3 regions of the Streptomyces sp. NPDC096136 genome follow, and region 2 is predicted to be linked to each of the others. Evidence: riboswitches for the same ligand, from Rfam matches in the RefSeq annotation. Region 2 holds a riboswitch; each other region holds the start of a gene.
The links. Region 2 has a riboswitch for thiamine pyrophosphate ahead of thiO (glycine oxidase ThiO). Riboswitches for the same ligand answer to the same signal wherever they lie in the genome.
Positions count from the first base shown of each region.

Region 1: linked by a shared signal. The riboswitch ahead of ACIRBY_RS27920 (thiamine ABC transporter substrate binding subunit) and the one ahead of thiO (glycine oxidase ThiO) in region 2 are both predicted to bind thiamine pyrophosphate.
Region 3: linked by a shared signal. The riboswitch ahead of thiC (phosphomethylpyrimidine synthase ThiC) and the one ahead of thiO (glycine oxidase ThiO) in region 2 are both predicted to bind thiamine pyrophosphate.

Region 1 is NZ_JBIWFZ010000016.1:87,277-94,555, forward strand. Features, by position in the region: gene frr (ribosome recycling factor) at 1-558, shown strand; gene ACIRBY_RS27910 (phosphatidate cytidylyltransferase) at 558-1,634, shown strand; gene rlmN (23S rRNA (adenine(2503)-C(2))-methyltransferase RlmN) at 1,769-2,884, shown strand; TPP riboswitch at 2,905-3,032, shown strand; gene ACIRBY_RS27920 (thiamine ABC transporter substrate binding subunit) at 3,121-4,221, shown strand; gene ACIRBY_RS27925 (ABC transporter permease) at 4,197-5,894, shown strand; gene ACIRBY_RS27930 (ABC transporter ATP-binding protein) at 5,894-6,916, shown strand; gene ACIRBY_RS27935 (cytochrome P450) at 6,939-7,279, opposite strand, start outside.
Region 2 is NZ_JBIWFZ010000004.1:242,330-249,608, forward strand. Features, by position in the region: gene pknB (Stk1 family PASTA domain-containing Ser/Thr kinase) at 1-1,476, opposite strand, end outside; gene ACIRBY_RS10305 (thiazole synthase) at 1,579-2,373, opposite strand; gene thiS (sulfur carrier protein ThiS) at 2,379-2,579, opposite strand; gene thiO (glycine oxidase ThiO) at 2,576-3,760, opposite strand; TPP riboswitch at 3,758-3,870, opposite strand; gene ACIRBY_RS10320 (NAD(P)/FAD-dependent oxidoreductase) at 3,972-5,192, shown strand; gene ACIRBY_RS10325 (Rv2175c family DNA-binding protein) at 5,341-5,706, shown strand; gene thiE (thiamine phosphate synthase) at 5,786-6,424, shown strand; gene metF (methylenetetrahydrofolate reductase [NAD(P)H]) at 6,614-7,279, shown strand, end outside.
Region 3 is NZ_JBIWFZ010000005.1:366,262-373,540, reverse strand. Features, by position in the region: partial or broken gene ACIRBY_RS13630 (collagen-like protein) at 1-295, opposite strand, end outside; gene ACIRBY_RS13625 (glycosyltransferase) at 593-1,753, shown strand; gene ACIRBY_RS13620 (aldo/keto reductase) at 1,777-2,826, opposite strand; gene thiC (phosphomethylpyrimidine synthase ThiC) at 2,951-4,738, opposite strand; TPP riboswitch at 4,733-4,877, opposite strand; gene ACIRBY_RS13610 (YibE/F family protein) at 4,950-6,422, shown strand; gene ACIRBY_RS13605 (SsgA family sporulation/cell division regulator) at 6,457-6,909, opposite strand; gene ACIRBY_RS13600 (IclR family transcriptional regulator) at 7,007-7,279, opposite strand, start outside.

The sequences.
Region 1 (7,279 bases), on a different contig from region 2:
GTGATCGAAGAAATCCTCCTCGAGGCCGAGGAGAAGATGGAGAAGGCCGTCGTCGTCGCCAAGGAGGACTTCGCCGCGATTCGCACGGGCCGTGCGCACCCGGCGATGTTCAACAAGATCGTGGCGGACTACTACGGCGCCATCACGCCCATCAACCAGCTCGCCTCCTTCTCGGTGCCCGAGCCGCGCATGGCCGTCGTGACCCCCTTCGACAAGAGCGCCCTGCGCAACATCGAGCAGGCGATCCGCGACTCCGACCTGGGCGTCAACCCCAGCAACGACGGCAATATCATCCGGGTGACCTTCCCCGAGCTGACGCAGGACCGCCGCAAGGAGTACATCAAGGTCGCCAAGAACAAGGCCGAGGACTCCCGCGTCTCCATCCGCGCCGTGCGCCGCAAGGCCAAGGACGCCCTCGACAAGCTGGTCAAGGACAAGGAGGCCGGCGAGGACGAGGTGCGCCGCGCCGAGAAGGAGCTCGACGACACCACCGCGAAGTACGTCGCGCAGGTGGACGAGCTCCTCAAGCACAAGGAAGCCGAGCTCCTCGAGGTCTGATGAACGACTCTCCCTGGGCCGCTGAGCCGGTACCGGCGGGTCCCGCATACGATGCGCTGGTGGGCCCGCAGACTGCGCCCATGCCCATCGTGCCCGATGCCGCCGGCCGTGCGTTCGACGACCGGGAAGCACGCGATCGGGGGGCCGCCTTCGCCGGCGGCCCCCCGCTCCGTACCGAGATGCCGTTGCAGGAGCCCATGCCCAGCCCCCCGCCACCGCCTTCCCAGGCACCGCAGGACGCCTCGCCCCCGCCGCAGAAGAAGCGTGCCGGGCGGGATCTGCGTGCCGCGATAGGGGTCGGCGTCGGCCTCGGCGCGGTGATCTTCGCTTCGCTGTTCATCGTCAAGGCCGTCTTCGTCGGCGTGGTCGTCGTCGCGGTCGTGGTCGGCCTGTGGGAGCTCACCTCCCGGCTCCAGGAGAAGAAGGGCATCAAGGCGCCGCTGGTCCCGCTCGCGGTCGGCGGCGCGGCGATGGTCATCGCCGGCTACGTCCGCGGGGCCGAGGGCGCCTGGGTCGCCATGGCGCTGACCGCGCTGGCGGTGCTCGTCTGGCGGATGACGGAACCGCCCGAGGACTACCTCAAGGACGTCACCGCGGGCGTCTTCGCGGCGTTCTACGTGCCCTTCCTGGCGACGTTCGTCGCGATGCTGCTCACGGCCGAGGACGGCCCGCAGCGGGTGGTGACCTTCCTGCTGCTGACCGTCGTCAGCGACACCGGGGCGTACGCCGTCGGCTGGCGCTTCGGCAAGCACAAGCTCGCGCCGCGCATCAGCCCCGGGAAGACCCGCGAGGGACTCCTCGGAGCGGTGGCCTTCGCCATGGTGGCCGGCGCGCTGTGCATGGAGTTCCTGATCGACGGGGGCTCCTGGTGGCAGGGCCTGCTCCTGGGCCTGGCCGTCGCCGTCAGCGCGACCCTGGGCGACCTCGGCGAGTCGATGATCAAGCGCGACCTGGGGATCAAGGACATGGGCACGCTGCTCCCGGGCCACGGGGGCATCATGGACCGCCTCGACTCCCTGCTGCCGACGGCCCCGGTCGTCTGGCTGCTGCTGGCCGCCTTCGTCGGCACCGGCTGACGGTTCCGGGCCGGGTTATCCTGGAGGGCGCGCCGTGTTCCACGCGGCGCGCCCTTTCCGTCCGGCGGCCGACGCCGCGGACCGGCCCTGCATGCGCGGGGTGACCCCCACCCCGTCGTACCGAGGAGTACCGCATGGCCCCCCGTCCCGCTCCGGGTGAGCTCACCTTCGTCGCCCCGCGAGGGGCCAAGAAGCCGCCCCGGCACCTCGCCGACCTCACCCCGGCCGAGCGCCGCGAGGCGGTGGCCGCGATCGGCGAGAAGCCGTTCCGGGCCAAGCAGCTCTCCCAGCACTACTTCGCCCGCTACGCCCACGACCCGGCGGAGTGGACCGACATCCCGGCGGCCTCGCGCGAGAAGCTCCAGCAGGAGCTGCTGCCCGAGCTGATGAACGTCATCCGGCACATCAGCTGCGACGACGACACCACCCGCAAGACCCTGTGGAAGCTGCACGACGGCACCCTCGTCGAGTCCGTCCTGATGCGCTACCCCGACCGGGTCACCATGTGCATCTCCTCGCAGGCGGGCTGCGGCATGAACTGCCCGTTCTGCGCCACCGGCCAGGCCGGCCTCGACCGCAACCTGTCCACCGCCGAGATCGTGCACCAGATCGTCGACGGCATGCGCGCCCTGCGCGACGGCGAGGTCCCCGGCGGCCCCGCCCGCCTGTCCAACATCGTCTTCATGGGCATGGGCGAGCCGCTCGCCAACTACAACCGCGTCGTCGGCGCCATCCGCCGCCTCACCGACCCGGAGCCCGACGGCCTGGGCCTGTCGCAGCGCGGCATCACCGTCTCCACCGTCGGCCTGGTCCCGGCCATGCTGCGGTTCGCCGACGAGGGCTTCAAGTGCCGCCTCGCGGTCTCCCTGCACGCCCCGGACGACGAGCTGCGCGACACCCTCGTCCCCGTGAACACCCGCTGGAAGGTCCGCGAGGTCCTCGACGCGGCCTGGGAGTACGCCGAGAAGTCCGGCCGCCGGGTCTCCATCGAGTACGCCCTGATCCGCGACATCAACGACCAGGCCTGGCGCGGCGACCTCCTCGGCCGCCTGCTCAAGGGCAAGCGCGTGCACGTCAACCTGATCCCGCTGAACCCGACGCCCGGCTCGAAGTGGACCGCCTCGCGCCCCGAGGACGAGAAGGCCTTCGTCGAGGCCATCGCCCGCCACGGCGTGCCCGTGACCGTCCGGGACACCCGTGGCCAGGAGATCGACGGAGCGTGCGGGCAGCTCGCGGCGAGCGAGCGGTAGTCTGGCCCGCGTACATCTGCATATTCCGACAGGGGAGCGCCACAGCGCTGAGAGTGCGGCAACACGTTTTCGGATCGAGCACCGTGGCCGCAGACCCTCTGAACCTCGCCCAGGTCATTCTGGGTAGGAAGTTCGGTCACCACCTCAAGCTGTTGCGCCCTGCCCGGGCGCCCGCTCCATCCGAGCGCCCGGGCGGGGCCGCGTCTTCTCCTGGTCATACCCAGGAGGAATGAACCGTGAGCACCACCAAGAAGATCGCGGGTGCGGCGCTGGCCGCGGCCCTCGGTGTCGGCACGCTCGCCGCGTGCGGCGGGGGCGCCAAGAACGAGGAGGGGGCCGCCGCGAGCGGGGCCCCGAAGTCCAAGACGATCACGCTCGTCTCCCACGACTCCTTCGTCGTGTCCGAACCGGTCCTCAAGGAGTTCGAGCAGCAGAGCGGCTACACCGTCAAGGTGCTGAAGTCCGGTGACGCCGGCGCCGCCCTCAACCAGGAGATCCTCACCAAGGGCTCCCCGCGCGGCGACGTCTTCTTCGGCGTCGACAACACGCTCCTCTCCCGCGCCCTCGACAACGGGATCTTCACCCCGTACGAGGCCAAGGGCCTGGCCGGGGTCAAGCCCGAGTACCTCCTCGACCCGCAGCACCGGGTCACGCCGGTCGACTCCGGCGACATCTGCGTCAACTACGACAAGGCCTACTTCGCCGACAAGAAGATCGCCCCGCCGCAGACGCTGGACGACCTGCTCAAGCCGGAGTACAAGAACCTGCTCGTCACCGAGAACGCCGCGACCTCCTCGCCCGGCCTCGGCTTCCTGCTCGCCTCCGTCGGCAAGTACGGCGAGGACGGCTGGAAGGACTACTGGAGCAAGCTCAAGGCCAACGGCGTCGAGGTCGTCGACGGCTGGGAGCAGGCCTACAACGAGCGGTTCTCCGGCTCCGCGGGCGGCAAGAAGGCCAAGGGCGACCGCCCGCTGGTCGTCTCCTACGCCTCCAGCCCGCCGGTCGAGGTCCTCTACGGCGACCCCCAGCCGGCCGAGGCCCCCACGGGCGTGGCCACCGGCACCTGCTTCCGCCAGGTCGAGTTCGCGGGCCTGTTGAAGGGCGCGAAGAACGAGGAGGGCGGCAAGGCCCTCATCGACTTCCTGATCGGCAAGAAGTTCCAGGAGGACATGCCGCTCCAGATGTTCGTGAACCCGGTGGTCAAGGACGCGAAGCTGCCGGAGGTGTTCACCAAGCACGGCGTGGTGGTCGAGAAGCCGGAGAACGTGGCCCCCGAGACCATCGCGAAGAACCGTGACCAGTGGGTCAAGGCATGGTCCTCGATCGTCGTGAAGTAGTCCGCGACGGCTCCCCGAAGGAGGGCGGGCGGGCCACCGCCGTCAGGCTGGCCCTGATGGCCGTGCCGCTCGCCTTCTTCGGGCTGTTCTTCGCGTACCCCGTCGCCGCGATCGTCGGCCGCGGGTTCAGGACGGACGCGGGCTGGGAGTTCGGCCGGATCGGCGAGGTGCTCTCCCAGCCCGACATCGCCGGCGTGCTCTGGTTCACCACCTGGCAGGCGCTCGCCTCGACCGTGCTCACCCTGCTCGTCGCGCTCCCGGGCGCGTACGTGTTCGCACGCTTCTCCTTCCCCGGCAAACAGCTGCTGCGCGCCCTGGTCACGGTCCCCTTCGTGCTGCCGACCGTGGTCGTCGGCACGGCCTTCCTGGCACTGGTCGGTCGCAACGGGCTGCTCGACGAGATGTGGGGCGTCCGGCTGGACACCACCGTCTGGGCGATCCTGCTCGCGCACGTCTTCTTCAACTACGCCGTCGTCGTCCGGACGGTCGGCGGGCTGTGGGCCCAGCTGGACCCGCGCCAGGAGGAGGCCGCCCGGGTGCTGGGCGCCGGGCGGTTCACGGCCTGGCGGCGGGTGACCCTGCCCGCGCTCGCGCCGTCGGTGGCCGCCGCCGCGCTGATGGTGTTCCTGTTCACCTTCAGCTCCTTCGGCGTCGTCCAGATCCTGGGCGGCCCCTCGTACGCCACGCTGGAGGTCGAGGTCTACCGGCAGACGGCGCAGCTGCTGGACCTGTCGACGGCCGCGGTGCTGACGCTGGTCCAGTTCGCCGCCGTCGGGATCATCCTCGGCGTGCACGCCTGGACCGTGCGCCGGCGGGAGACGGCGCTGCGGCTCGTCGACCCGTCGCGCACCGCGCACCCGCCGCGCGGCTGGGCGCAGCGCGGGCTGCTGGGCGGGGTGCTGCTGACGGTGGCGCTGCTGATCGTGGCCCCGCTCGCCGTGCTGGTGGAGCGGTCCCTGGACGCGCCCGGCGGGTACGGGTTCGGGTTCTACCGGGCGCTCCAGGAGAGCGGTTCCGGGGGCGGAACGTTTCTGGTGCCGCCGCTGGAGGCCATCTGGAACTCCCTCCAGTACGCGCTCGCCGCCACGGCCATCGCCCTGGCCGTCGGCGGTCTCGCGGCCGCGGCGCTGGCCCGGCGTGCCGGCCGCTTCGTCCGGGGCTTCGACGCGCTGCTGATGCTGCCCCTCGGCGTGTCCGCCGTGACGGTGGGCTTCGGGTTCCTGATCACCCTGGACGAGCCGCCGCTGGACCTGCGCACCTCCTGGATCCTGGTGCCGCTGGCCCAGGCCCTGGTCGGGGTGCCGTTCGTCGTGCGGACCATGCTGCCGGTGCTGCGCGCGGTCGACGGCAGGCTGCGGGAGGCGGCGGCCGTGCTCGGAGCGTCGCCGCTGCGGGTGTGGCGCGAGGTGGACCTGCCGCTGGTGCGGCGGGCGGTCCTGATCGCGGCGGGCTTCGCCTTCGCGGTCTCGCTGGGCGAGTTCGGCGCGACGGTGTTCATCGCCCGGCCGGACCGTCCGACGCTGCCGGTGGCCGTGGCCCGGCTGCTGGGGCGGGCCGGCGGGATGAACTACGGGCAGGCCATGGCCCTGAGCACGATTCTGATGCTGGTGTGCGCGGTGTCCCTGCTGGTGCTGGAGCGACTGCGACCCGACAAGACCTCGGGAGAGTTCTGATGACCCTGCTGCGCCTCGAAGGGGTGACGGTGCGCTTCGGCGACCGCGCGGTCGTGGACGCGGTGGACCTGGAGGTCGCCGAGCACGAGACCGTCTGCGTGCTCGGGCCCAGCGGCAGCGGCAAGTCCACCCTGCTGCGGGTGGTGGCCGGGCTCCAGCCGCCCTCCGCCGGGCGCGTGCTGCTCGACGGCGCCGACCAGGCCGGGGTGCCGGTGCACCGGAGGGGGGTCGGCCTGATGTTCCAGGACCACCAGCTCTTCCCGCACCGGGACGTCGGCGCGAACGTCGCCTTCGGCCTGCGCGTGCGGGGCTCCGCGAGGGCGGAGCGGGGCGAGCGGGTCGCGCGGCTGCTGGACCTGGTCGGGCTCCCCGGGGCCCAGGGCCGGGCCGTGGCCTCGCTGTCGGGCGGTGAGCAGCAGCGCGTGGCCCTGGCCCGGGCGCTGGCCCCCTCGCCGAGGCTGCTCATGCTGGACGAGCCGCTGGGCCAGCTCGACCGGGGGCTGCGCGAGCGGCTGGTGGTGGAGCTCCAGGGGCTGTTCTCCCGGCTGGGGACCACCGTGCTGGCCGTCACCCACGACCAGGGCGAGGCCTTCGCGCTGGCCGACCGGGTGGTGGTGATGCGGGACGGCCGGATCGCCCAGGCGGGCACCCCGCTGGAGGTGTGGCAGCGGCCGGCCTCGGAGTTCGTGGCACGGTTCCTCGGCTTCGAGAACGTGGTCCCGGCCACCGTCTGCGGGGGCGCGGCCGCGACCCCGTGGGGGAAGGTCCCCGTACCGGCCGGCTCGCCCGAGGGCGAGCACCGGCTGCTGGTCCGGCCGGCCGGGGTGGTGCCGGCCGCGGCCGGGCTGGACTGCGTGGTGGAGTCCCGTACCTTCCGGGGCACGCACGTGGCGCTGCTGCTCCGGCCCGCGTCGGGCCCCGCACTGGAGGCGGAGTGCGCCCTCGCCACCGCGCCGGCCGCGGGGGACCGGGTCGCGGTGGCCTTCACGCCCTCCGAGGTGGTCGTCCTCCCCTCGGCCTAGGGACGCCCCCGCGCGGGGAGGCCTAGGCGGCGCGGATGCCGTCGCAGGCGATCGGCAGGTGGCGCGGGCCGCGCAGGACCGCGTTCTGCCGGTAGGGCGGGGGGTCCTCCAGCAGCCGCGGGTTCTCCAGCCTGCGGGCCAGCTCGCTCAGGGCCAGCGCGGCCTCCAGCCGGGCCAGCGGCGCCCCGAAGCAGCTGTGGATGCCGCTGCCCAGGCCCAGGTGCTGGACGTCCTTGCGGTCGGGGTCGAAGCGGTCCGGGTCCTCGAACCGCTTCGGGTCGCGGTTCCCCGAGGCGAGGACCAGCCAGAGCGAGGAGCCCTTGGGGATGGTCACCCCCGCCACCTCGATGTCGGCCAGCGTGC
Region 2 (7,279 bases):
CCGCTTCTGGCCGCCGGCCGGGTCGGTGCCGATCACCGAGCCCTGGGCCACGTCCTGGCTGAAGGCCTGGGTGACGATGCCGGGGGCCAGCCCCGCCTTCGTCAGCTCGGCCTTGGCCTCCTCCAGCGGCCGACCCTTCAGATCGGGCACGCTGACCAGCTCGGGGCCGCGGGAGACGGTGAGGGTCACCGCGCCGTTGCCGCGGATCCGCTTGCCGCCGGCGGGGTCGGAGTTCATGACCGTGCCGCGCTCGAAGGCCTCGCTGAACTTCCGGTCGACCTTCTTGACGCCGAGCCCGGCGGCGGACAGCTCCGTCCTGGCCTGCTCCTCCGTCTTGCCGAGGAGGTTGGGCACCTTGGTGAACTGCCCGGAGTTGATGTACCAGACGCCGGCGCCCAGACCCAGGGCGAGCAGGATCCCCGCGATGACGAGGACCGTGCCCCGGCGCTGCCGGCGGGCGGCCGGGGGAGCCGGGGGCTCCGGTACGTGCGGCCGCTCCAGGCGCGAGGTGTGGTGCACGGACTGCTCCTGCGCCTGCCCCGCGACCGGGCGCGGGATCACGCTGGTGCGGTCCTCGGTTGCGGACCGCTCGGCGGCCCGCGCCTGCGGAGGTACGGCGTCCAGCTCGGCCTCGCCGATCCGCGCCCGCGCCTCGCGGGCCAGGCCCAGCAGGGCGGCGGCGTCCGCGGGGCGCAGCCCGGGGGTGCGGGCGGTGGCCTGGGCGACGAGCTCGTCGAGCGCGGCGGGCAGCCCCGGGACGGCGGCCGACGGGGGCGGGACGTCCTCGTTGAGGTGCTGGAACAGCACCTGGGCGGGGGTGCCGCCGGTGTGCGGCTTGGAGCCGGTGAGCATCTCGTACAGCACGACGCCGCAGGCGTAGACGTCCACGCGGGTGTCGTAGACCCCGTCCTCGATCTGCTCGGGGGCGAGGTAGGAGACCGTGCCGAGGACGGAGCCGGTGGTGTGGGTGGCGGCGTCCACGGAGCGCACGAGGCCGAAGTCGGCGACCTTGACCCGGCCGTCGTCGCCGATCAGCACGTTCTCGGGCTTGATGTCCCGGTGGACGAAGCCGGCGCGGTGGGCGGTGCCGAGCGCGGCGAGGACCGGTTCGAGGATGTCGAGCGCGGCCCGCGGCTGGAGCGCGCCGCGCTCGCGCAGGACGTCGCGCAGGGTGCAGCCGGAGACGTACTCCATGGCGAGGTACGTGTACGGGCCGTCGGTGCCCTGGTCGAAGACCCCGACCACGTTGGGGTGGGCGAGGCGGGCCACGGACTTCGCCTCGCGGATGAAGCGGTCGACGAAGGCGGCGTCGGCGGCCAGGTCCGGGTGCATGATCTTCAGTGCGAGGACGCGGTCGAGGCGGGTGTCGAGGGCCCGGTAGACCGTCGCCATGCCGCCTGCGGCGATGCGGGCGTCGACGCGGTAGCGGCCGTCGAGCACGCGCCCGACGAGGGGGTCATCCAGGGTCGTATCCACCCGGCGATTCTACGAGGGCCCCCACCACCCCCGGCCGGGGTGTCCACGCCTTGCAGCGCACCTGTGACGTGGGCGGGGGGGCGGGGGGTTCGCGGCGGGCCCTCAGAACGCCGGGCGCTCCGGGTCCAGAGCGGCGCGGCCCTCCCGCGGGGACGAGGCCTCCGCGAAGCGGCGCTGGGGGATGCGGCCCGCGCGGTGGGCCAGCCGGCCCGCCGAGACGGCGTCGCGCATGGCCGCCGCCATGAGCACCGGCTCCTGCGCACGGGTCACCGCGGAGGCCAGCATCACCGCCGCGCAGCCGAGCTCCATCGCCAGCGCGGCGTCCGAGGCCGTCCCCGCGCCCGCGTCCAGGATGACCGGCACCCCGGCCCGCTCCACGATCAGCTCGAAGTTGTGCGGGTTGCGGATGCCCATCCCGGAGCCGATGGGGGAGCCCAGCGGCATGATCGCCGCGCAGCCCGCGTCCTCCAGCCTGCGGGCCAGCACCGGGTCGTCGTTGGTGTAGGGGAGGACCGTGAAGCCCTCGTCGACCAGCACCTCCGCCGCGTCCAGCAGCTCGACCCCGTCCGGCAGGAGGGTCCGCTCGTCCGCGACCACCTCCAGCTTGATCCAGTCCGTGCCCAGCGCCTCCCGCGCGAGCCGGGCCGTCAGGACGGCCTCGCCGGCGGTGAAGCAGCCCGCCGTGTTCGGGAGGACCGCGATGCCGAGCCGGGACAGAACGGACAGGACGGAGCCCTGGACCGTCGGGTCCAGGCGGCGCATGGCCACCGTGGTGAGCTCGGTGCCGGAGGTGATCAGGGCGCGTTCCATGACCTCCAGGCTCGGGGCGCCGCCCGTGCCCATGATCAGGCGGGACGAGAAGGTCCGGCCGCCCAGGGTGAACAGGTCGTCGGCCATGGCGCTCAGCCTCCCTGGACCGCGGTGAGGACCTCGACCCGGTCGCCGTCGCCGACCGCGGTGTGCGGCCACTGTCCGCGCGGGACGACCGTCTCGTTGAGGGCGGCGGCCACGCCGGAGGGGGCGGTGGTCAGGGTGGCGACCACCGCGTCGAGGGTGGTGCCGGCCGCGAGCTCGCGCGGCTCGCCGTTGACGGAGATGGTCATGCGGGGGACTCCTGACGGGTGGAGGAGAAGCGGCGGGGGCTGAAGGGGCGGGCGATCTCCGGCACGGCGCCGGTGGTCAGCAGCTCCGCCATCACGTCGCCGGTGAGCGGGGTCAGCAGCACCCCGTTGCGGTAGTGGCCGGTGGCCAGGTGCAGACCGGGCAGGTCGCTGGGGCCCAGCAGCGGCGCGTTGTCCGGGGAGCACGGGCGCAGCCCCGCCCGGGTCTCGACCAGGGGGAGCTCGGTGATGCCGGGGACCAGTTCGTGCGCGTCGCGCAGCAGCTCGTAGACCCCGCCGGCGGTGACGGTGGTGTCCCAGCCGAGCTCCTCGCTGGTGGCGCCGACGACGAGTTCGCCGTTCTCGCGCGGGACCAGGTAGACGTGGCTGCCGCGCACCACGGCCCGTACCGTCCGGGACAGGAACGGCGCGAAGGCGGGCGGCACGGCCAGCCGCAGGACCTGCCCCTTGACCGGCCGTACGGGCGGCAGCACCTGTTCCGGTACGCCCTCCAGCCGGCCGCTGAGCGAGCCGGCGGCCAGGACCACCTGGTCGGCGCGCAGCCCGGTGCCGTCGTCGAGCAGCGCCCCCGAGGCCCGGTCGGCGGTGACGAGCAGCCGGCGGGCGGCCGCCCGGTGGATCTCCACCCCGGCCCGCTCGCAGGCGGCCAGCAGTGCGGCGGCGAGTCGGCGCGGATCCACCTGGTGGTCCCCGTCGACGCGCAGCCCGCCGCGCACCCCGGGGGTCAGCATCGGCTCCAGGCGGCGGCACTCGCGGCCGGTGAGCCACTCGGACTCCAGGCCGCAGCGGCGCTGGAGGGCGTGCAGTTCCCGCAGGTGGAGGCGGTCGTCGGCGTCGAGGGCGACGGCCAGGGTGCCGCAGGCCCGGTAGCCGAGGTCCATGCCGCCGCTGGCCTCGGAGAGCTCGGCGGCGAAGTCCGGGTAGCGGGCGGCGGAGGCGAGGTTGAGCCCCAGCAGGGTTTCCTCGCCGTAGTGCAGTTCGGTGACGGCGGCGAGCATGCCGGCCGCGACCCGGGCGGCGCCGCCGCCGGGGTCGGGGTCGGCGAGCGCGGTGCGCAGGCCGCTGCGGGCCGCCCGCCAGGCGGTGACCAGGCCGATGATCCCGCCACCGATGACGAGGACGTCGCAGCCCCGGTGGTCGGATCCCTTGTCGGATGCGTGCATGGGCGTCCAGCCCCTCCCTTCGCCGGCATGACCCGGATCAGGTTCGTACGGTCGGAGGCCGGCCAGCCTCCCTCTCAGCCCGGTGCGCCCGGACTCCCGCGATAGGTACGGTGGCCAGCGTAACCCCGGGGCCGGTGGCGGGTAAGGCTGCCTCCCTGTGGCGCCCCGCCCCCAGTTTCCTGACGGGTCGTCAGGTGACTAGGCTGGCCGTGTGAGTGAGCAGACGGAACAGACGAAGCCCGGTGTCGTGATCGTCGGCGCCGGAATGGCCGGGGTGCAGACCGCGGTGGCCCTGCGGGAACAGGGCTGGACCGGCCCCGTGACCCTGCTGGGCGCCGAACCCCACCAGCCCTACGACCGCCCGCCGCTGTCCAAGGCGGTACTGCTCGGCAAGGCCGAGGACTCGGCCTTCGACGTCGACTTCGAAGGCCTCGGCATCACGCTCCGCCTGGGGACCGAGGTCACCGGCCTGCGCGCCGCCGACCACGAGCTGGACACCGAGGCCGGACCGGTCCCGTACGAGGTCCTCGTCCTGGCCACGGGAGCCACGCCCCTGACCCTGCCCGGCACCGGCGGCGTCCCCGGCGCCCACCTGCTGCGCACCCTCGACGACGCCGCCCGGCTGCGCCCGGTCCTGGCCGCCGCCCCCGACACCGTCGTGGTCGGGGCCGGCTGGATCGGCGCCGAGTTCGCCACCGCCGCCCGCGAGGCCGGCTGCGCCGTCACCGTGGTCGAGGCGGCCGACCGGGTCCTCGCCGGTGCCCTGCCCGCCGAGGTCGCCGCCCCGATGGCCCGCTGGTACCAGGGCGCCGGCGCCACCCTGCTCACCGGCGCCCGGGTGGCCGCCGTCGAGGAGGGGCGGGTGCTCCTCGCGGACGGCCGCGAGCTGCCCGCCGGGGCCGTCGTCGTCGGCGTCGGCGCCCGGCCCGCCACCGACTGGCTCGACGGCAGCGGCGTCGAGCGGGGCCCCGACGGCTCCGTCACCGCCGACGCCCACCTGCGCACCTCCCTGCCCGGGGTGTACGCCGTCGGGGACTGCTCCTCCTTCCCGTCGGCCCGCTACGGGACCCGGCTGCTGGTCCACCACTGGGACAACGCCCTCCAGGGCCCGCGCACGGTCGCGGCGAACATCGTCGCGGGGGAGGCCGTACAGGCCTACGACCCCGTGCCCTACTTCTGGTCCGAGCAGTTCGGCCGCTTCGTGCAGTACGCCGGCCACCACGGCGGCGCCGACGCCCTGCTGTGGCGCGGCGACCCGGACGGGGACGCCTGGTCGGTGTGCTGGCTGCGCGGGGACGCCCTCGTCGCGGTCCTGGCCGTCGGCCGCCCCCGCGACCTGGCCCAGGGGCGGAAGCTGATCGAGTCGGGCGCCCCCGTGGATCCGGCCAAGGTCGCCGACCCGGGCGTACCGCTGAAGTCGGCCGCCGCCTGACACCGCCCCGGGGCCCGGCCCGCCGCCGCGCGGCCGGGCCCGCAACCGGGCGCGGACCCTGATCCGGGCGGATCCCCGCCTACGCGGACGGACCCGGACGGACGGGGCCGGGTACCGGGTGTCCCGCCGAGGTGGCAGGCTTGTCCCCGTGACCGAGATTGACGCAAAGATCGATGCCCTCGTCCCCTCGTGGCTGTACCTCCCCGACATCGCGGAGATGCTCGACATCGAGGTGACCCGGGTCCGCCAGATGGTCAAGGAAGGGCAGCTGATCGCCGTACGCCGGGGCGAGAACCGCGCCCTGCAGGTTCCGGCCCAGTTCATCGACGGCGACAAGGTCGTCAAGGGACTCGTCGGCCTGCTCACGGTGCTGCGCGACGACCGCTTCTCCGACGAGGAGATGCTGGAGTGGCTCTTCACCGAGGACCCCACCCTGCCCGGCACCCCCGTGCAGGCGCTGCGCGAGAATCGCGGCACGGAGGTGAAGCGCCGCGCCCAGGCGCTCGCCCTCTGACCGGCTGATCCACGGGTGTGCGGGCCGGCGGGGTAGCCTCGGCCCGCCCGCACACCGCCACCACCAGAGGGGTACTCCCATGCAGCAGCTGTCCGACGCCCGGCTCTACCTGTGCACGGACGCCCGAAAGCGGCAGGGAGACCTCCCCGAGTTCCTCGACGCCGTCCTGGCCGGCGGGGTGGACGTCGTCCAGCTCCGCGACAAGGGCATGGAGGCCGGTGAGGAACTCGAACACCTCCGGGTCTTCGCCGAGGCCGCCCGCCGGCACGGCAAGCTCCTCGCGGTCAACGACCGCGCCGACGTCGCGCACGCCATCGGCTCCGACGTCCTGCACCTGGGCCAGGGCGACATCCCCGTCCCCGCCGCCCGCGCGATCCTCGGCCCGGAGGTCCTGATCGGGCGCTCCTGCCACTCCGAGTCCGAGGTCGACGCCGCCGTCGCCGAGCCGGGCGTGGACTACTTCTGCACCGGCCCCTGCTGGCCCACCCCCACCAAGCCCGGCCGCCACGCCCCCGGCCTGGACCTCGTCCGCCACGCGGCCTCCCTGGACCAGGACCGCCCCTGGTTCGCCATCGGCGGCATCGACGCCGGCAACCTGGACGAGGTCCTCGACGCCGGGGCCACCCGTGTCGTGGTCGTCCGCGCCATCACCGAGGCCTCCGACCCCGGCGCCGCCGCCGCCGAGCTGGCGAAGCGCGTCCGCGCCCGCCTCGGCTGAGGCCCCGGACCCGCCCCGGACCCGCCCCGCCAGGGCCCGGCCCGCCCGGACCCGTCCCGGGCGGCGGCCCCTCGAACCGTGCTCGCGCGGAACTCGCGCCCGGCCGGGGCGCGCGCCGAGGTGTCCAAAAATCCGTCCAAGGGGTGGACAGCGCTTCGGCGTCCGCCGGGGCGCGTCTAACCTGCCCGTATGGCCCTTGGTACCGCTTCCACCTGGTCGGACCGCGCACACACGGTCCGCGACCTCCTCGCGTCCGGAGCCTCGTATTCCTTCGAGTTCTGGGCCCCCAAGACCGAGAAGGGCGAGCGCAACCTCTGGAACGCGCTCCGCCGGATCGAGGCGGTCTCCCCGAGCTTCGTCTCCGTCACGTACGGGGCCGGAGGCTCGACCCGGGGCGGCACCGTCCGCGCCACCGAGCAGATCGCCGCCGACACCACGCTGACACCCGTCGCGCACCTCACCGCCGTCGACCACTCCGTCGCCGAGCTGCGCCACGTGATCGGCCAGTTCGCCGACGCCGGCATCCGCAACATGCTCGCGCTGCGCGGGGACCCGCCGGGCGACCCCATGGGCCCCTGGGTCAAGCATCCCGAGGGCGTGGACTACGCGGCCGACCTCGTGCGCCTGCTCAAGGAGTCCGGCGACTTCTGCGTCGGCGTCGCCGCCTTCCCCGAGATGCACCCGCGCTCGGAGGACTGGGACACGGACATCCGACACTTCGTGGACAAGTGCCGCGCCGGTGCGGACTACGCCATCACCCAGATGTTCTTCGATCCGGAGAATTATCTGCGGCTGCGCGACAGCGCCCAGAAGGCCGGCTGCGAGACCCCGATCATCCCCGAGGTCATGCCTGTT
Region 3 (7,279 bases), on a different contig from region 2:
CCTCGTCGTCCCGGTCGCCGCCGGCGGGAGACCGGTCGGCCCGACGGGCCTCCGGCTGGTCGTCGTCATCGTCCCCGTGATGGTGCGCCTTCCGCTTGCAGTGGTCCTCGCCACCGCCGACCGCAGGGCCGGCCGCGGCCACCGCCGGTCCGGCCTGCTGCGCCACCGCGACCACGGGACTGACGAAACCCGCCAGTACGAGGGAGAGCGAGGCCAGGGCGCCTCCCGCCAGCCAGGCCCCGCTTCGCGGAAGAGGGCCGAGGGGGACGACCTTGGCACGGTGCTCACGACTCATAGAGCGCTCCTTCGGCAAAGTGACTCGAACCGGAGCCGTCGGGATCCGGTCGCGGTTCGAGCCTCTCCCGGTGAACCCGCATCGCCGCGCGACGCCCTCGGAGCCGTTCCCACTATCAGCGCACCGGCTGACCCGATGCCCCCAATCGGGCCAACTCGGACTTTCCCGGCGCGCCACCCGGCGGTCCCCCGCGTGCCCTCCCTAGAGTCCCCGACGATCCATCCGACCCGGCCGGCCGCCAGAACGCACGGCCCACACCAGCGGACGGGACCCGTGAGACCAAAAGTCTGTCTGAACATGATCGTCAAGGACGAGGCCCCCACGATCCGGAAATGCCTCGACTCGGTACGTCCCCTGATCGACACCTGGGTGATCGTGGACACCGGCTCGACGGACGGCACCCAGGACGTCATCAGGGACTGCTTCGGCGACCTCCCCGGAACCCTCCACGAACGCCCCTGGAAGGGATTCGACGGCAGCCGGACCGAGGCGATCGAACTCGCCCGCGACACTGCCGACTACCTGCTGTTCATCGACGCCGACGACGCGATGGAGGTGGAGCCCGGGTTCCGGATGCCGGAGCTGACCCTCGACGCGTACCGGATCGCCCTGCACGACGGGCCGATCGTCCACTACCGGGCGGCGCTGGTCTCCACCCGCCTGCCCTGGCGGTACGTCGGCGTGCTCCACGAGTACATCGACTGCGGCGGCGAGTACAGCCTGGGAACGCTCGGCGGCGCCCACATCCTCAGCATCGGCGGGGGCGCCCGGCTCCGGGAGGGAGGTCAGCGGCAGAAGTACCTGCGCGATGCGGCCCTCCTCGAAGAGGGGCTGGCCAAGGAGCCCGACAACGCCCGCTACGTGTTCTACCTCGGGCAGAGCTGGCGGGACGCGGGCGAGCAGGAGAAGTCCCTCGCCGCTTACGACCGCCGGGCGTCCATGGTCGGCTTCTACGAGGAGACGTACCTCGCCCGGGTCTACGCCGCACGGGCCGCCGCGGGCCTGGGCAGGCCCGCGGCCGAGGTGATGGACCGCTACCTCCGCGCCTTCGAGAGCAGGCCCTCGCGGGCCGAGGCGATCGGGGACCTGGCGGGCCTCTGCCGGGTGGAGGAGCGGTGGCCGCTGGCCTATGTGTTCGCCAAGGAGGCGGCTCGTATCCCCTGCCCGAAGGACGTCCTCTTCGTGGAGCACGCCTGGCACGAGTGGCGGGCGCTCGACGAACTCGCGATCGCCGCCTACTGGGTCGGCGAGTACCGCGAGTCGCTGGAGTGCTGCGAGCGCCTGCTGAGCAAAGGAAGGATGCCCGACGAGCACCGCGAACGGGTCGCCGGGAACCTGGACTTCGCACGGAGCAGGCTGGATCCGGCGATGTTTCACGTGAAACGTCCGTCCGCCCCCCTCCCGGCCTCCGCCGGGAGCCGCCCCCCGGCGAAACGCCGCGCCAAGCGCCGGGTCTGACCCCTCCCTGCCGGAGGGACGGTCTAGCCCGCGGCCCGGTCGCCGAGCGGGCGCCGCCGCTGGGTGGCGTCCGTGAGGGCCGGCGGGCGCCAGACGCCGTCCGGGTGGTAGAGGTTCACGCCCGGCGGCACGACCTCGTCGATCCGGTCGAGCACCTCGTCGTCGAGGACCAGCCCGGCCCCCTTCACCAGGGACTCGAACTGTTCCATCGTGCGCGGCCCGATGATCACCGAGGTGACCGCCGGATGCGCGACGGGGAACGCCACGGCCAGCTCCGGCAGCGTGCAGCCCAGGTCGTCGGCGATCGTGACGAGCTTCTCCACGGCCTCCAGCTTGGCCACGTTGCCGGGGATCGCCGGGTCGAAGCGGGCCGGGTGCAGCTTCGCCCGCCCGGTGGTCAGGTCGACCGGGCTGCCGAGCCGGTGCTTCCCGCTCAGGAAGCCCGAGGCGAGGGGGCTCCAGGTCAGCACGCCCATCCCGTAACGCCGGGCGACGGGCAGCACGTCGGCCTCGATGCCGCGCGCGAGGATCGAGTACGGCGGCTGCTCGGTCCGGAACCGGGGCAGGGCCCGGCGCTCGGCGGCGTGATGGGCCTCGACCAGTTCCTCGGCGGGAAAGGTCGAGCAGCCGAAGGACCTGATCTTCCCGGCCCTGACGAGGTCGCCCAGGACGGACAGCGTCTCCTCGACATCGGTCGAGTGGTCGGGCCGGTGCACCTGGTAGAGGTCGATCCAGTCGGTGTCCAGCCGCCGCAGGCTGTCCTCGACGGCCCGCACGATCCAGCGCCGCGAGTTCCCGCTGCGGTTGCGGCCCTCTCCCATCTGGAAGTGGACCTTGGTGGCGAGCACCACGTCGTCCCGCCGCCCCTTGAGCGCCTTGCCGACGATCACCTCGGACTCGCCCGCCGAGTACATGTCGGCGGTGTCCACGAAGTTGATGCCCTGGTCGAGGGCGGCGTGGATGATCCGCTCGCACTCCGCGTGGTCCGGGTTCCCCACCGCCCCGAACATCATCGTGCCGAGGCAGTGGGCACTCACCTCTATGCCGGTCCCGCCCAGATTCCGGTATCGCATGGTCATGCGGCCGCACTCTAGGAGCTGGAGCGCACTCCAGCGCAAGACCCCGTTTTCCCGGCGGTCCGTCCGGACCGTCCCGCAACTCCCCCCATGAGGTCGCGGGACGGTCCGGACGGTCGGCTCAGTCCGCCAGCGGCAGGTAGACGCGGTTGCCGGAGGCGGCGAACTCGGCGGACTTCTCCGCCATGCCCGCCTCGATCTCCTCTGCCTTCAGGTCGCCGCCGTGCTCACGGCGGATGTCCTGGGAGATCTTCATCGAGCAGAACTTCGGACCGCACATGGAGCAGAAGTGCGCGGTCTTGGCCGGCTCGGCCGGGAGCGTCTCGTCGTGGAACTCACGGGCCGTGTCGGGGTCGAGGGCCAGGTTGAACTGGTCCTCCCAGCGGAACTCGAACCGCGCGTCCGACAGGGCGTCGTCCCACTCCTGGGCACCCGGGTGGCCCTTGGCCAGGTCCGCCGCGTGGGCCGCGATCTTGTACGTGATGACACCGGTCTTCACGTCGTCGCGGTTGGGCAGGCCCAGGTGCTCCTTGGGCGTCACGTAGCAGAGCATCGCGGTGCCCCACCAGGCGATCATCGCGGCGCCGATGCCCGAGGTGATGTGGTCGTAGGCGGGCGCGACGTCCGTGGTCAGCGGGCCGAGCGTGTAGAACGGCGCCTCCTCGCAGATCTCCTGCTGGAGGTCGATGTTCTCCTTGATCTTGTGCATCGGGACGTGGCCCGGGCCCTCGATCATCGTCTGCACGTTGTGCCGCTTGGCGATCGTGTTCAGCTCGCCCAGCGTCTTCAGCTCCGCGAACTGCGCGGCGTCGTTGGCGTCCGCGATGGAGCCGGGGCGCAGGCCGTCGCCGAGCGAGTACGTGACGTCGTACGCCGCGAGGATCTCGCAGAGCTCCTCGAAGTTCGTGTAGAGGAAGTTCTCCTTGTGGTGCGCCAGGCACCAGGCGGCCATGATCGAGCCGCCGCGGGAGACGATGCCGGTCTTGCGGCGGGCCGTCAGCGGCACGTACGGCAGCAGCACGCCGGCGTGGACCGTCATGTAGTCGACGCCCTGCTCGGCCTGCTCGATGACGGTGTCCTTGTAGATCTCCCAGGTCAGGTCCTCGGCACGGCCGTCGACCTTCTCCAGCGCCTGGTAGAGCGGCACGGTGCCGATCGGGACGGGGGAGTTGCGCAGGACCCACTCGCGCGTGGTGTGGATGTTGCGGCCGGTCGAGAGGTCCATGACCGTGTCGGCACCCCACTGGGTGGCCCAGGTCATCTTGTCGACCTCCTCCTCGATGGAGGAGGTGACGGCCGAATTGCCGATGTTGGCGTTGACCTTCACCAGGAACCGCTTGCCGATGATCATCGGCTCGATCTCCGGGTGGTTCACGTTGGCCGGGAGCACCGCGCGGCCTGCGGCGATCTCCTCGCGGACGACCTCGGGGGAGACGTTCTCGCGGATCGCGACGTACTCCATCTCCGGGGTGATCTCGCCCCGGCGGGCGTACGCGAGCTGCGTGACGGCCTGGCCACCGCGGCCCCGGCGCGGGAGGCGCGGGCGGCCGGGGAAGACCGCGTCGAGGTTCTTGAGGCCGCCGCGGGGCGAGGTGTGCTTGATGCCGTCGTCCTCGGGGCGCACGGGACGACCCGCGTACTCCTCGGTGTCACCGCGGCCGATGATCCAGTTCTCGCGCAGCGGCGGCAGGCCGCGGCGCACGTCGGTCTCGATCTGCGGGTCGGTGTACGGACCGGACGTGTCGTAGAGCGTGACGTCCTTGCCGTTGGTGAGGTGGACCTGGCGGACCGGCACCCGGATGTCCGGGCGGGAACCCGCCAGGTATCCCTTGTGCCAGCCGGGCTGGCGCTCGGTCTGGCCGTCGGCGCCCTGGTCGACGGCAGGCGTGCGTGCGTCCTGAATGGTCATGAGACCTGATCTCCCTACGCCGGCATTACCCGGTAACAGGTTCGGCGGTCGACGCAGCCTCCTCCCGTACGCAATCTGCTGCGCGTACGGTGATCAGCGCCCTCTCAGCCCGGTGCTCCGAGCTCCCGCGTTGTGCAAAGTAGCCCCCACGCTAGCGTCATCTGTGGCGTGCTGAACAGTGGGCCCCCTCATCTCTTGCGATGATCTGCCGGTGACGACCTCGCCGCAGCCCCCCAACCAGCCCACGGAAACCTGGGGCCACACCGGCCACGAGCATGCGTCCCCCGGGCATGCGGCCGACGGCCCGCAGGACCCTTCCCACGGCCATGGGCCTTCCCACGGGCAGGCGCACGGACATGACCACGGACACGACCACGGACAGGCGCACGGACACGGCCACAGCCACGGCCACGGGCCGGCGGCCCCGGGATCCAGGCACCTGCGCAAGGTGATCTCCGCCGTACTGATCCCCTTCGCCGTCGCCGTCTTCGCCGGCCTGGTGGTGCTCTGGCCCGGCGGCGCCCCCGGCCACGAGCGCACCGGGGTGGGCTTCGACCGCCAGACGCAGCAGGCGAAGGTGGTCGCGATCTCCGACGTCGACTGCAAGTCGGTCAACGCCTCGCAAGTCCCGCCCACCGGCAACGGTCCCGCCCCCCAGGGGCGCGAGGCCCGGCCCGGTGCCTGCAAGAGGGCCACCGTCGAGGTCGGCACCGGACCGGACAAGGGGCGCGTCTTCTTCGAAATCGTCCAGCCCGGTGCGCCACGACAGCTGGAGATGGACCAGGAGGTGGTCGTCGCGTACGCGCCGAACGCGCCGCGCGACCTCCAGTACTCCGTGATCGACCTGAACCGCAAGTTCCCGATGATCCTGCTCGCGGCCATCTTCGCGGTGGCGGTGGTCGTCGTCGGCCGGATGCGCGGGCTGTTCGCGCTCGTCGCGCTCGTCGTGAGCTTCGGGGTGCTGACCCTCTTCATCCTCCCGGCGATCCTGCAGGGTTCGAACCCCCTGCTCGTCGCGGTCGTCGGCGCCAGCGCGATCATGCTGATCGCCCTGTACATGTGCCACGGGCTGACCGCCCGGACCTCGGTCGCCGTCCTCGGCACCCTGGTCTCGCTGCTGCTGATCGGACTGCTGGGTTCGCTGTTCATCGGCTGGGCGTTCCTGAGCGGGAACACGGACGACAACACCGGGCTGATCCACGGGCTCTACCCGAACATCGACATGAGCGGCCTGCTGCTCGCAGGCGTGATCATCGGATCGCTCGGCGTCCTCGACGACGTGACCGTCACCCAGACCTCCGCCGTCTGGGAACTGCACCAGGCGGACCCTGACATGGGTCCGCGCGCCCTGTACCGGGCGGCCATCCGGATCGGCCGGGACCACATCGCCTCCGTGGTCAACACCCTCGTCCTGGCCTACGCGGGCGCGGCGCTCCCCCTGCTGCTGCTGTTCTCCATCGCGAACAGCAGCATGGGCACGGTGGCCAACAGCGAGCTGGTGGCGGAGGAGATCGTACGGACCCTGGTGGGCTCCATCGGACTCGTCGCCTCGGTCCCGGTGACCACGGCGCTGGCCGCTCTGGTGGTGTCCGCGGACCGGCCCGCCCCCACCGCCGCGGGCGCCGTCCCCGCCCAGGCCGCGCCGGCGGCCCGCGGTGGGCGGGGCCGGCGGCGCAAGCGCTGAGGGGCTGCGGGGGACGGGCCCGGGGAGCGGGCCCTCAGCCCGCGTTCTGCCCGTTCTGCTGCTGCGCCTGCGCGAGGATCCTGCCGAGCTCCTCGTCGAGGGTCTCCTCGAAGTCGCCGAGGCTGCGCTCCTGACCGAGCGGGACGAGCCGGTCGGTCCGGTCGAGGAACGCGACGAGCGGGGCCGCACCGGCACGGAAGAGGGCCCGGTCACCGCCGACCTGGAGGCGGATGTGGACGTCGGAGAGCTCTCCCGGTTCGGTGGGAGCGATGTGCACGTCGCCTTCACCGCAGGGCCTGTTGATGCCGTCGAGGAGCAGCTCCCGGCCGAACGCCCAGGTCACCGGGGCGTCTCCGGGAAGGTGGAAGGTCAGGCGTACGGCGTAGGGGTCACGGGCGTCGTACCGGAGTTCCACCGGGATCCGGAACGCGAGCTCCTCGGAAACGAGGAAGCTCATCATGACCTCTGCCTGTACCGACTCGCGCATTGCCTACCCCGCTGTAGTGGAAGTGGCCAGGAATGATCCCCCAGGGCCCTCTTGACAAGGGTGGTGGAAGCGCCAGCAGATCACAAGGAGTGAGTTTTCAGATACTGATAGAGAACGAGAGGGTGCTCAACAGCGCGCCTACTTCACTCCGTAGCCGATCGACTACACACAGCAAGCGGGATTCCTGGTGCACAGGGAGAGAAATGGCCATGGTCGCGGCGGCGTCGCCGGCGGTGATCGGGATGGCCGCGCACACCGTGCCCAGGGCGTACTCCTGATGCTCGGTCACCGGCTGCATCCGCCCCAGGGAGCCGATCCGCTCCTCCAGCGTGCGCATGTCCCGCACGGTGTACGGCGTGATGCCCTCGAC